DNA from 2 places in the Geobacillus sp. C56-T2 genome. Region 1 is predicted to be linked to the other one. Evidence: a T-box and tRNA genes for the amino acid it is inferred to sense, from the RefSeq annotation. Region 1 holds a T-box; the other holds one or more tRNA genes.
The links. A T-box is a leader RNA that pairs with one kind of tRNA and senses whether it is charged. The one in region 1 lies ahead of leuS (leucine--tRNA ligase), so its partner is inferred to be a tRNA-Leu.

Region 1 (6,308 bases):
AGGTTGTGCTCGACGATGCCGATCAGCAGCCGATCATTGGCGAGCTGCGCCGCCTTCTGCGCCAACAGGCAGCAGTCGATCGCCTGATCGATTTCCCCGCAGCGCCGGTAGCAAATCGCCAGCAGCACATGGCATTCGGCCCCGCGCCGCAGTTCATACTCCGCTTGGCTGAGGGAAAGCGCCCGCTCCGTGTAGCGGATGCATTGGAACACTTTCCACAGCCGGCTGTATGCGAGCGCTAACAAATACGACAAATCCGCTTCTTCCCAATTCGGCTTCCTTTGTGTCCCCAATAATGCTTCTGCTTTTTGATAGAAGTGCAAAGCATCGTCATATTTTTCTTGGCAATAAGAAAGCAGGCCAAAAAATTTCCAATAATAGTAGCGCATCGGTTCATCGAGCGCCTCGTACCATTCGCGCACGCTCCGCGCCGCCGCTTCCGCTCCTTTCAGGTCGCGCAGCAGCAGCAAATATCGAATGCGCATCAAATGAAAATAGATCATCGCCTCGGCATCTCCGGATTCGCTGCACTGTTGCCGGACGGCATCGTATTGCTCCCTTGCCGCGGCCACGTTTTTGTCCGTCATCGCCTTATACCACGCCATGACCGATTCAAACCATCCGGGTGCTGTGCCGCTTTGGCCGCGGTGAATGCCGAGCCGGCGAAACAGCAATTCAATGACATCTTCTCCCGGCATCGCCTGATTGTTTTCGATTTTCGATAAATACGAAACCGAGATAATTCCTTCCGCTGCCTCCTCTTGGGTCATTCCTTTCATGAGCCGGGCAAGCTTCAAGCGGTCGCCTAGTTTCAAACAGCATCGACCCCTTCGGTCTTTTTTACTGAACATTATATCTTTTCTTTCTTCTCCCTTCTATCACCCTTTAGCACTATAAGGAAAAATTTGTTCTTCGGCGCAGCGGTGATGAAATAAAGAAGACCGCCTCCATTCGGTGGTTGGCATGCCAAATAAAAGGTTCATCACCAAAACGTGTACTTGCCAGACGGTGCACTTCTGTGAAGGTGTATGCAAAAAATGCTTTGTTTCCTATTCTTTTGTGGATACAAGAAAAATGAAGTACAACGTTTGGTGAGGAGCCTAAAAATGATCCTTCGGTTGAAAATCGGCCAAAATGAAAACCCAAAGAATGTTGATTGTCGAACATCCTTTGGGTTTGCTTTTTTAGGGATCTGGTAATTTAAGGGGGCAAACCGTTTATCCAGCCCTTTTCGCAAATAGAAAAGCCCTGTCGCATCAGGAGCGCCGTTCAAACGCTCCCCCATTGCCGAAGAGAAACAACCGTTTTTCACCAACCATTTAGGAGGGCGGTGATGAAAAGGATGGGTTGCTTCACCGCCTTGTTTCTCAAATGGAGAACCCTTGTGGCATCGGTTTCTCGTTTCACGTCATCCGCCGTGGGCTAGGGGCGATTGCTGTTTTTTCACCAGCCATTTGGATTTCGGGATGTAATACTGCTTTTCCGACAGCCCCGTTGTTCCCTTCGCGAGCCGCGATGCCGAACCGCGTTTCCGCCGAGTAGAAAACGGCGCCATTACTGCTTCGGCGCCGTTTCTCCTTCCCACTCGAGCATGCCGCCGGTCATGTTGCGGACGCGATAGCCGAGCTCCTGCAAGTAGCGGCAGACGTTTTCGCTCCGCCGTCCGGAGCGGCAGACGAAAATATATTCTTCATCGCGGTCGAATTCCGCAAGCCGGTCAGGGATGTCGCCCATTTTGATATGCTTCGCCCCAGGAATCATGCCGAGGGCGACTTCCTCATCCTCGCGCACATCGACAATGTTCAGCTTTTCGCCGCGCTCAAGTTTTTCCTTCACTTCGGCCGGCGTGATTTCCTTGATTTCTTCCATGGCAGATCGACCCCTTTCTCTCGCTTTTTCGACAAAAGGCAGCGGGGAAGGCGTCGATTCCTCCCCGCTTGCGCTAGCTAGACGGAAACTAGTTTCAGATGATCGTTCCTTCCCGCCGCGTGCGCCGTCTCAAGGCGGGCGGCCGCTTTTCCATCAATTAGCGACGATATTGACGAGCTTGCCGGGGACGGCGATCACTTTGCGCACCGTTTTGCCGGCAAGCTGCTCTTTGATTTTTTCATCGGCGAGCGCCCGCTCCTCGAGCGCTTCTTTCGATAAGTCCGCCGGCACGTTGAGCTTGGCTCGCACTTTGCCGTTGATTTGGATGACAATTTCGACGACGTCTTCGACCAGCTTCGCTTCGTCATACGCCGGCCATGGTTCATAGGCGATCGTGTCCGTGTGGCCGAGCTTTTGCCACAGTTCTTCGCCGATGTGCGGGCAAACCGGCGACAAGAGCTTGACGAACCCTTCCATGTATGCTTTTTTCATTTGCTCCGCCTTATACGCTTCATTGATGAAGACCATCAGCTGCGAAATGGCGGTGTTGAAGCGCAAGGCTTCGTAGTCTTCCGTCACTTTTTTCACCGTTTGATGATAGACGCGCTCAAGTTGGTCGTTCGCCGGCTCGTCGACGATGTTCGGGTTCAGTTCCCCACTCTCAGTGACAAACAGCCGCCAGACGCGGTCAAGGAAGCGGCGCGCCCCGTCGAGCCCTTTCGTCGACCAGGCGATCGATGCTTCAAGCGGCCCCATGAACATTTCGTACAGCCGAAGCGTGTCAGCCCCATGGCTGTCAACGATATCATCCGGGTTGACGACGTTGCCTTTTGATTTGCTCATTTTTTCGTTGTTTTCGCCTAAAATCATCCCTTGGTTAAACAGCTTTTGGAACGGCTCTTTCGTCGGCACGATGCCAAGGTCATAGAGAAACTTATGCCAGAAGCGGGCGTAAAGCAAATGCAAGACGGCGTGCTCCGCCCCGCCGATGTAAACGTCGACCGGCAGCCATTGTTTCAGTTTTTCCGGATCGGCGAGCTGTTTGTCGTTGTGCGGGTCGATGTAGCGCAAATAATACCAGCAGCTTCCCGCCCATTGCGGCATCGTGTTCGTTTCGCGCCGCCCTTTTTTGCCCGTTTTCGGGTCGACGACGTTAACCCATTCGTCGATGTTGGCGAGCGGCGACTCACCCGTTCCCGACGGACGGATTTCATCCGTTTTCGGCAAGACGAGCGGCAGTTCCTCTTCCGGCACGGTCGTCATCGTTCCGTCTTCCCAATGGATGATCGGAATCGGCTCCCCCCAGTAGCGCTGGCGGCTGAACAGCCAGTCGCGCAGCCGGTACGACACTTTTTTCCGCCCTTTGCCGTGTTCCTCAAGCCACGCGATCATTTTTTCGCTCGCTTCCTGCTTGTTCAAGCCGTTCAAAAACTCGGAGTGGATGTGCTCCCCGTCGCCGGTGTACGGTCCGTTTTCAATATCGCCGCCAGCGACGACTTCTTTGATCGGCAAATCGAACGTTTTCGCAAACTCGTAGTCGCGCTCATCGTGCGCCGGCACCGCCATGATCGCCCCCGTGCCGTAGCCCATCAACACGTAGTCGGCGATCCAAATCGGAAGCCGATCGCCAGTCACTGGATGGATGGCGTACGCGCCGGTGAACACGCCCGTCTTTTCTTTCGCCAAATCGGTGCGCTCGAGGTCGCTTTTGCTTTGCACTTCTTTCAAGTAGGCGGCAACGGCCGGTTTTTGCTCCGGCGTGGTGATTTTCTCGACAAGCGGATGCTCGGGCGCCAAGACGGTGTACGTGGCGCCAAACAGCGTATCTGGCCGCGTTGTAAACACCGTGAACGTCTCGTCATGGCCGTCGACGGCGAACTCGATTTCCGCTCCTTCCGAACGGCCGATCCAGTTGCGCTGCATCTCCTTGATGCTTTCCGGCCAGTCGAGCTCTTCCAAATCTTCGAGCAGCCGGTCGGCATAAGCCGTAATTTTCAACATCCATTGCCGCATCGGCTTGCGGATGACCGGATGCCCACCGCGCTCGCTCCGGCCGTTAATCACTTCCTCGTTCGCCAACACCGTGCCGAGCGCTGGGCACCAGTTGACCGGCACCTCATCCATGTAGGCGAGCCCTTTTTCGTACAGCTTTAAGAAAATCCATTGCGTCCATTTGTAATAGTTCGGGTCGGTCGTGTTAATTTCGCGATCCCAGTCGTACGAAAAGCCGAGCGATTTAATTTGCCGGCGGAAGTTGTCGATGTTTTTTTGCGTAAACTCGGCCGGGTCGTTTCCAGTATCGAGCGCATACTGCTCGGCCGGCAGCCCGAACGCGTCCCAGCCCATCGGATGAAGGACGTTATACCCTTGCATCCGCTTCATGCGCGCCAAAATGTCGGTCGCCGTATACCCTTCCGGATGGCCGACGTGCAAGCCGGCGCCAGACGGATACGGGAACATGTCGAGCACGTAAAACTTCGGTTTGTCGTCCTCATCGGGCGTGCGGAACGTTTTGTTTTTCTCCCAATAGTCCTGCCATTTTTTTTCGATTTCCCGGTGGTTGAAGCTCATCGCAGCACTCCTCCTATCAAGATTTTGCTTCTACTTGCATCATGGACGAAAGTATGTACAAAAAAACCTCTCATCCCCATGCAAAGGGACGAGAGGCGCGCTTCCCGCGGTACCACCCTTTTTGGCGCGCCCATGGCGCACCCGCTTTGCTCCTTAACGCAGATTCACGGCCGACGTTAGTAGGCAGCACCGTTCGCGCCGGCAACTCCGAGGCGAGTTCACAGGCTGGCTTCGGTTGACTCGCACCGACCGTCAACTCTCTGCTGTCCGCCAAGCCCGCTACTGCTCCTCTTCACCGCTGTTCGCTTCATTGACGTTTTCGTTACATACGAAATGACAAATTTAATTATTATTTTAAAAAATTTGTCGAGCGATTGCAAGCCGAAACTTATGGGACTGGTGATGAAATCGTGCATCTCGCTTCCTAGCATCGTTTCTCAACTAGAAAAACCTTGCATCATCGAGCAAAGGAAATCGCTGTTTTTCATCAGCCTTCTATACGGTTGCCGCCGTTTTTTCTTCAGTCTCCCGCGCCGACTTCGGCAGCCAGCGGTCGTACAACAACGCGGCTGCCGCTGCCAACAGGGCGAACCCGACAAGCAATCCGATGAGCGGCTTCATTCCGAAGGAGTCAGCCGCCCACCCGCCGATGACCGGCCCGATCATCCGTCCGGCCGTGGCCGTGCCGTTCACGATGCCTTGGTACAGTCCAGCCTTCCCTAGCGGCGCCAATTCGTTCACCACCGCCGGAATCGCCGGCCAGACGATCATCTCAGCGATGGTCAAAACGACCATAGAGGCGGCGAACTCGGCAAGAGAATCAGCGCCAAACAGCATGGCGAACGAAACGGCGAAGATGAGAAACCCGATCACCGTTTGCCGTTTCATCCCCGGCATAAAGCGGCGGATCACCCTAGCCAGCACAGGTTGCGCCAAGACGATCAACGCGCCGTTGATCGTCCAAAGCAGGCTGTATTGGTGGACCGGGAGTTGAAGCTCCCGCGTGTAAACAGCGATCGTCGTCGACCATTGCACATAGCTGATCCAGCACAATCCATAGCCCGCGCAAAGGAGGACAAGCGCCCCCAAGCCGGCACGGGATGACGCGTTTTCCGCTTCTGTCAGACGTTTCGCCCGCGGCGGCAACAGCGGGATGCGCCGCAATCCGATGGTGACGATCAGCAAAAACGCCGCATAAAGCAGCGAATTGGCTAAAAACACGAACGAGAACGAATACGAAGCGACGAGCCCGCCGAGCGCCGAACCGATGGCAACGCCGACATTTTGCGCCACATACAAGGCATTGAACGCCCGCCGTCCCCCTTCCGGCCAAAGCGCGCCGGCATACGCCGAGGCCACGGGAAACACGATGCCGCTGCCGATGCCGATAAGCGCCAAAAACACCGCGTAATGCGGCCAACCGTGCCAGACGCTCAAGCCGGCCGAAGCCGCCATCGTCACACAAGCGCCGATCAAGAGAGCGCGAAACCCGCCAATCCGGTCAAACAAAACGCCGCCGATGAGGCTGCCGATGACGCTCCCCCCGGAGTTGAGCATCAGCACTGCTCCCGCCACCGCCAGCGGCTGGTCAAGCTGTTCATGCAAATAAATCGTATTGAGCGGCCATAAAAAAGACCCGCCTGTCACGTTGAGCGCCATGCCAACGAGCAGCCACCAAAGCGCGCGGGGCATCAATCATCATCCTTTTCATCCGTTTTCTTTTGACTCCCGAAATAATTGTAGGAGAAAACCGGGAAAAAAGCAATCAAAAAAAACGCGCAACCATATCAGCGAGCAAACGACCGGGCCGCCTTGCGCCAACATCCCCGCCGACGTTCATCCAAAAATTCCATGGGCAACGTCTTGCC
Region 2 (6,308 bases), 2.7 Mb from region 1:
TAAGCGCGGCAAAGGCAAAGCGGGATTTGCCCACATCCAAGACGTTACAGGGCAAATCCAAATTTATGTCCGCCAAGACGATGTCGGCGAACAACAGTACGAACTGTTTAAAATCTCCGACCTTGGCGATATCGTTGGCGTGCGTGGCACGGTGTTCAAAACGAAAGTCGGCGAACTTTCCATTAAGGTGTCGTCGTACGAATTTTTGACCAAGTCGTTGCGCCCGCTGCCTGAGAAGTACCACGGCCTTAAGGACATTGAGCAGCGCTACCGCCAGCGTTATCTCGATTTAATCATGAATCCGGAAAGCAAGAAGACGTTTATTACTCGCAGTTTGATCATCCAATCGATGCGGCGGTATCTTGACAGCCATGGCTACTTAGAAGTCGAAACACCGATGATGCACGCCGTAGCAGGCGGTGCGGCTGCACGTCCGTTCATTACGCATCATAACGCATTGGATATGACGCTTTATATGCGAATCGCCATCGAGCTCCATTTAAAACGGCTCATCGTCGGCGGTTTGGAAAAGGTGTATGAAATCGGCCGCGTTTTCCGGAACGAAGGCATTTCCACCCGCCATAATCCGGAGTTTACGATGCTCGAATTGTACGAGGCGTACGCCGATTTCCGCGACATCATGAAACTGACCGAAAATTTGATCGCCCACATCGCCAATGAAGTGCTCGGAACGACGAAAATTCAATACGGCGAACATACCGTTGACTTAACGCCCGAATGGCGGCGCCTCCATATGGTTGACGCCATCAAGGAATATGTCGGCGTCGATTTCTGGCGACAGATGAGCGACGAAGAGGCGCGGGAACTGGCGAAAGAACATGGCGTGGAAGTCGCTCCCCACATGACCTTTGGCCATATTGTCAACGAGTTTTTTGAACAAAAAGTCGAGTCCCATCTTATCCAGCCGACGTTTATTTACGGCCATCCGGTTGAAATTTCGCCATTGGCCAAGAAAAATCCGGACGACCCGCGTTTTACCGACCGATTTGAGCTGTTTATCGTCGGGCGCGAACATGCCAATGCCTTTACCGAACTGAACGACCCGATCGATCAGCGTCAACGCTTCGAGGCGCAGCTAAAAGAGCGCGAACAAGGAAACGATGAAGCGCATGAAATGGACGAGGACTTCCTTGAAGCGCTTGAATACGGCATGCCGCCAACAGGCGGGCTTGGCATCGGTGTCGACCGCTTGGTGATGCTCTTGACCAACTCGCCGTCCATTCGTGACGTGCTGCTCTTCCCACAGATGCGCCATAAATGACAATGATCGTCCCCTGTGTCTTTCCTTGACAGGGGACGATTGGCTATTGACTTTAAAACAAGAAGCGTATAGAATAAAAGTCGTCTTTATGAACGAAGGTAAAAAATCACCGTTGACAAACCGTTTTTGGTGTGCTATATTATGATAGCATGCTGAAATGACAACTGTTGCGTTCAAAAATAAAGATTGTATTGACAAACGCAACAATTCGGCTATAATATGACTTGTCTAATTGGTCGCCTAGTGGTGATAGCGGAGGGGAAACACCCGTTCCCATCCCGAACACGGAAGTTAAGCCCTCCAGCGCCGATGGTAGTTGGGGCCAGCGCCCCTGCAAGAGTAGGTCGCTGCTAGGCGATGGCGTGGAGGATTAGCTCAGCTGGGAGAGCACTTGCCTTACAAGCAAGGGGTCGGCGGTTCGATCCCGTCATCCTCCACCATCTTAACCTATCCCTTTGGCGCAACAACGAGCGCTGCATCTTCGAAATCGCTACGAGTTGTCCCGACGCACTCGGCATCTTCGAGTCAGCTGGCAGAGGAAGGGACATCGTCAAAGATCTGAGTGTATACCAAACCATGAGCCATTCGCTCAGTAACGAGCAATGCATCTTCGGGTTGACTGCGAGTTGCCTCGACGCATCGAGCTTCCTCGAAACAACTGGTAGAGGAAGAGGCAGGTAGAGCTCATCAGTACTTAGAGTGTTATGATCACATGAGCCATTCACTCAGTAGGTAGAGCAACGAGCGCTACATCTTCGAAATTGCTGCGAGTTGTCCCGACGCACTCGGCATCTTCGAGTCAGCTGGTAGAGGAAGGGACATCGTCAAATATGTGAGTGTATCCTAACGATGAGCCATTAGCTCAGTAGGTAGAGCATCTGACTTTTAATCAGAGGGTCGGAGGTTCGAGTCCTCCATGGCTCACCACAATTGATTTGCGGGTGTGGCGGAATTGGCAGACGCGCTAGATTCAGGGTCTAGTGCCCTTCACGGGCGTGGGGGTTCGAGTCCCTTCACCCGCATAAAATTGGGCGGAAGTAGTTCAGTGGTAGAACACCACCTTGCCAAGGTGGGGGTCGCGGGTTCGAGTCCCGTCTTCCGCTCCATTTATTTGTCTTTAATCGATTTTGCCTGTTAGCCGGGGTGGCGGAATTGGCAGACGCACAGGACTTAAAATCCTGGGGTAGGTAACTACCGTGCCGGTTCGAGTCCGGCCCTCGGCACTTGCGCTCGTAGCTCAATTGGATAGAGCATCTGACTACGGATCAGAAGGTTAGGGGTTCGAATCCTCTCGAGCGCGTTAGCGGGAAGTAGCTCAGCTTGGTAGAGCACATGGTTTGGGACCATGGGGTCGCAGGTTCAAATCCTGTCTTCCCGATCGCGGAGCACGTGGGGCCTTAGCTCAGCTGGGAGAGCGCCTGCTTTGCACGCAGGAGGTCATCGGTTCGATCCCGATAGGCTCCATCCTCGTTCCTTGAAAACTGAACGAAACGAAGCGCAACGAAAGGCTGAGGCCGCTTGCCTATCGGCGAAACGCGCTGAGAGGCCCGCGAGGAGGCTCGAACCAAGCTTTGCTTGGTTCTGCGTGGGTGGTGCCACAGGAGCGTATGCAATGTGTCGCCGCAGCAGCGGGACACGAAGCGTCGCGAGCCGATAGCGGCCGAAGCTAGACAATACGAAAAGCGGAGGCCGCTTGACACGTTTGGTGTCGGCGCCGAAGCTTACAAAGCCAATCAACTTTCATTGGAGAGTTTGATCCTGGCTCAGGACGAACGCTGGCGGCGTGCCTAATACATGCAAGTCGAGCGGACCGAATCGGAGCTTGCTCTGGTTGGGTCAGCGGCGGACGGGTGAGTAACACGTGGGCAACCTGCCCGCAAGACCGGGATAACTCCGGGAAACCGGAGCTAATACCGGATAACACCGAAGACCGCATGGTCTTTGGTTGAAAGGCGGCCTTTGGCTGTCACTTGCGGATGGGCCCGCGGCGCATTAGCTAGTTGGTGAGGTAACGGCTCACCAAGGCGACGATGCGTAGCCGGCCTGAGAGGGTGACCGGCCACACTGGGACTGAGACACGGCCCAGACTCCTACGGGAGGCAGCAGTAGGGAATCTTCCGCAATGGACGAAAGTCTGACGGAGCGACGCCGCGTGAGCGAAGAAGGCCTTCGGGTCGTAAAGCTCTGTTGTGAGGGACGAAGGAGCGCCGTTTGAACAAGGCGGCGCGGTGACGGTACCTCACGAGAAAGCCCCGGCTAACTACGTGCCAGCAGCCGCGGTAATACGTAGGGGGCGAGCGTTGTCCGGAATTATTGGGCGTAAAGCGCGCGCAGGCGGCTCCTTAAGTCTGATGTGAAAGCCCACGGCTCAACCGTGGAGGGTCATTGGAAACTGGGGAGCTTGAGTGCAGGAGAGGGGAGCGGAATTCCACGTGTAGCGGTGAAATGCGTAGAGATGTGGAGGAACACCAGTGGCGAAGGCGGCTCTCTGGCCTGTAACTGACGCTGAGGCGCGAAAGCGTGGGGAGCAAACAGGATTAGATACCCTGGTAGTCCACGCCGTAAACGATGAGTGCTAAGTGTTAGAGGGGTCACACCCTTTAGTGCTGCAGCTAACGCGATAAGCACTCCGCCTGGGGAGTACGGCCGCAAGGCTGAAACTCAAAGGAATTGACGGGGGCCCGCACAAGCGGTGGAGCATGTGGTTTAATTCGAAGCAACGCGAAGAACCTTACCAGGTCTTGACATCCCCTGACAACCCAAGAGATTGGGCGTTCCCCCTTCGGGGGGACAGGGTGACAGGTGGTGCATGGTTGTCGTCAGCTCGTGTCGTGAGATGTTGGGTTAAGTCCCGCAACGAGCGCAACCCTCGCCTCTAGTTGCCAGCATTCGGTTGGGCACTCTAGAGGGACTGCCGGCGACAAGTCGGAGGAAGGTGGGGATGACGTCAAATCATCATGCCCCTTATGACCTGGGCTACACACGTGCTACAATGGGCGGTACAAAGGGCAGCGAACCCGCGAGGGGGAGCGAATCCCAAAAAGCCGCTCTCAGTTCGGATTGCAGGCTGCAACTCGCCTGCATGAAGCCGGAATCGCTAGTAATCGCGGATCAGCATGCCGCGGTGAATACGTTCCCGGGCCTTGTACACACCGCCCGTCACACCACGAGAGCTTGCAACACCCGAAGTCGGTGCGGTAACCCTGACGGGAGCCAGCCGCCGAAGGTGGGGCAAGTGATTGGGGTGAAGTCGTAACAAGGTAGCCGTACCGGAAGGTGCGGCTGGATCACCTCCTTTCTAAGGGGAAAAGCGGAGGCCGCCCGCCTATCGGCGAAACGCGCTGGAGGGCCTGCGAGGAGGCTCGAACCAAGCTTTGCTTGGTTCTGCGTGGGTGGTGCCACAGGAGCGTATGCAATGTGTTGCCGCCGCAGCAGGACCGAAGCGTCGCGAGCCGATGGCGGCCGGAGCTAGACAGTAGTCCATATGCATGAACACCGCGCTTTCGTTTCGTTCAGTTTTGAAGGAATGAGAATTCCTTCCACTGCTTCGTTTGCGTCTGCGTCTACAAGCGAGTCCAGAGAAGCTAGATTCCTCGACGCAAACCAGCAAAGAAGCAAGCTCAATGGAGCGACTTCGTTCCTTGAAAACTAGATAACCGATACACAAAAGGAAGAAGCCGAGACGCTGTAGGTTAAGCTAGAAAGGGCGCACGGTGGATGCCTTGGCACTAGGAGCCGATGAAGGACGGGGCAAACGCCGAAACGCTCCGGGGAGCTGTAAGCAAGCGTGGATCCGGAGATGTCCGAATGGGGGAACCCACTGTCCGTAATGGGGCAGTATCCATGCCTGAATCCATAGGGCATGGAGGGCACACCCGGGGAACTGAAACATCTTAGTACCCGGAGGAGAAGAAAGCAAACGCGATTCCCTGAGTAGCGGCGAGCGAAACGGGAACAGCCCAAACCAAGAGGCGTGCCTCTTGGGGTTGTAGGACCGCTCACTATGGGAGTGAGAAAGGAACGGGGTAGACGAACCGGTCTGGAACGGCCGGCCAGAGAAGGTGAGAGCCCTGTAGTCGAAACTTCGTTCCCTCCCGAGCGGCTCCTGAGTACGGCGGGACACGAGGAATCCCGTCGGAAGCAGGGAGGACCATCTCCCAAGGCTAAATACTCCCTAGTGACCGATAGCGAACCAGTACCGTGAGGGAAAGGTGAAAAGCACCCCGGAAGGGGAGTGAAAGAGAACCTGAAACCGTGTGCCTACAAGTAGTCAGAGCCCGTTCATGGGTGATGGCGTGCCTTTTGTAGAATGAACCGGCGAGTGACGATGGCGTGCGAGGTTAAGCCGGAGAGGCGGAGCCGCAGCGAAAGCGAGTCTGAACAGGGCGCAGGAGTACGTCGTCGTCGACCCGAAACCAGGTGATCTACCCATGTCCAGGGTGAAGGCCGGGTAACACCGGCTGGAGGCCCGAACCCACGCACGTTGAAAAGTGCGGGGATGAGGTGTGGGTAGGGGTGAAATGCCAATCGAACTTGGAGATAGCTGGTTCTCCCCGAAATAGCTTTAGGGCTAGCCTCGGGTGTAAGAGTCTTGGAGGTAGAGCACTGATTGGGCTAGGGGCCCTCATCGGGTTACCGAACCCAGTCAAACTCCGAATGCCAACGACTTATGCCCGGGAGTCAGACTGCGAGTGATAAGATCCGTGGTCGAGAGGGAAACAGCCCAGATCGCCAGCTAAGGCCCCCAAGTGCACGTTCAGTGGAAAAGGATGTGGAGTTGCGAAGACAACCAGGATGTTGGCTTAGAAGCAGCCACCATTTAAAGAGTGCGTAATAGCTCACTGGTCGAGTGACTCTGCGCCGAAAATGTACCGGGGCTAAACGTGCCGCCGAAGCTGCGGGATGACCGTTGGTCATCGGTAGGGGAGCGTTCTAAGGGCAGAGAAGCCAGACCGGAAGGACTGGTGGAGCGCTTAGAAGTGAGAATGCCGGTATGAGTAGCGAAAACAGAGGTGAGAATCCTCTG

Region 2: it has a tRNA-Leu gene. The T-box ahead of leuS (leucine--tRNA ligase) is inferred to sense a tRNA for this amino acid. The anticodon was not compared.

Annotation. Positions count from the first base shown of each region.
Region 1 covers NZ_VJWB01000001.1:2,790,983-2,797,290, forward strand. Annotated here, with positions in the region: gene GC56T2_RS13875 (helix-turn-helix domain-containing protein) at 1-815, opposite strand, end outside; gene GC56T2_RS13880 (rhodanese-like domain-containing protein) at 1,555-1,869, opposite strand; gene leuS (leucine--tRNA ligase) at 2,023-4,440, opposite strand; T-box leader at 4,522-4,745, opposite strand; gene GC56T2_RS13890 (MDR family MFS transporter) at 4,936-6,132, opposite strand.
Region 2 covers NZ_VJWB01000001.1:86,982-93,289, forward strand. Annotated here, with positions in the region: gene lysS (lysine--tRNA ligase) at 1-1,282, shown strand, start outside; rRNA gene rrf (5S ribosomal RNA) at 1,522-1,638, shown strand; tRNA gene GC56T2_RS00455 (tRNA-Val) at 1,647-1,722, shown strand; tRNA gene GC56T2_RS00460 (tRNA-Lys) at 2,134-2,209, shown strand; tRNA gene GC56T2_RS00465 (tRNA-Leu) at 2,220-2,304, shown strand; tRNA gene GC56T2_RS00470 (tRNA-Gly) at 2,314-2,388, shown strand; tRNA gene GC56T2_RS00475 (tRNA-Leu) at 2,420-2,505, shown strand; tRNA gene GC56T2_RS00480 (tRNA-Arg) at 2,509-2,582, shown strand; tRNA gene GC56T2_RS00485 (tRNA-Pro) at 2,587-2,660, shown strand; tRNA gene GC56T2_RS00490 (tRNA-Ala) at 2,674-2,746, shown strand; rRNA gene GC56T2_RS00495 (16S ribosomal RNA) at 3,023-4,580, shown strand; rRNA gene GC56T2_RS00500 (23S ribosomal RNA) at 4,973-6,308, shown strand, end outside.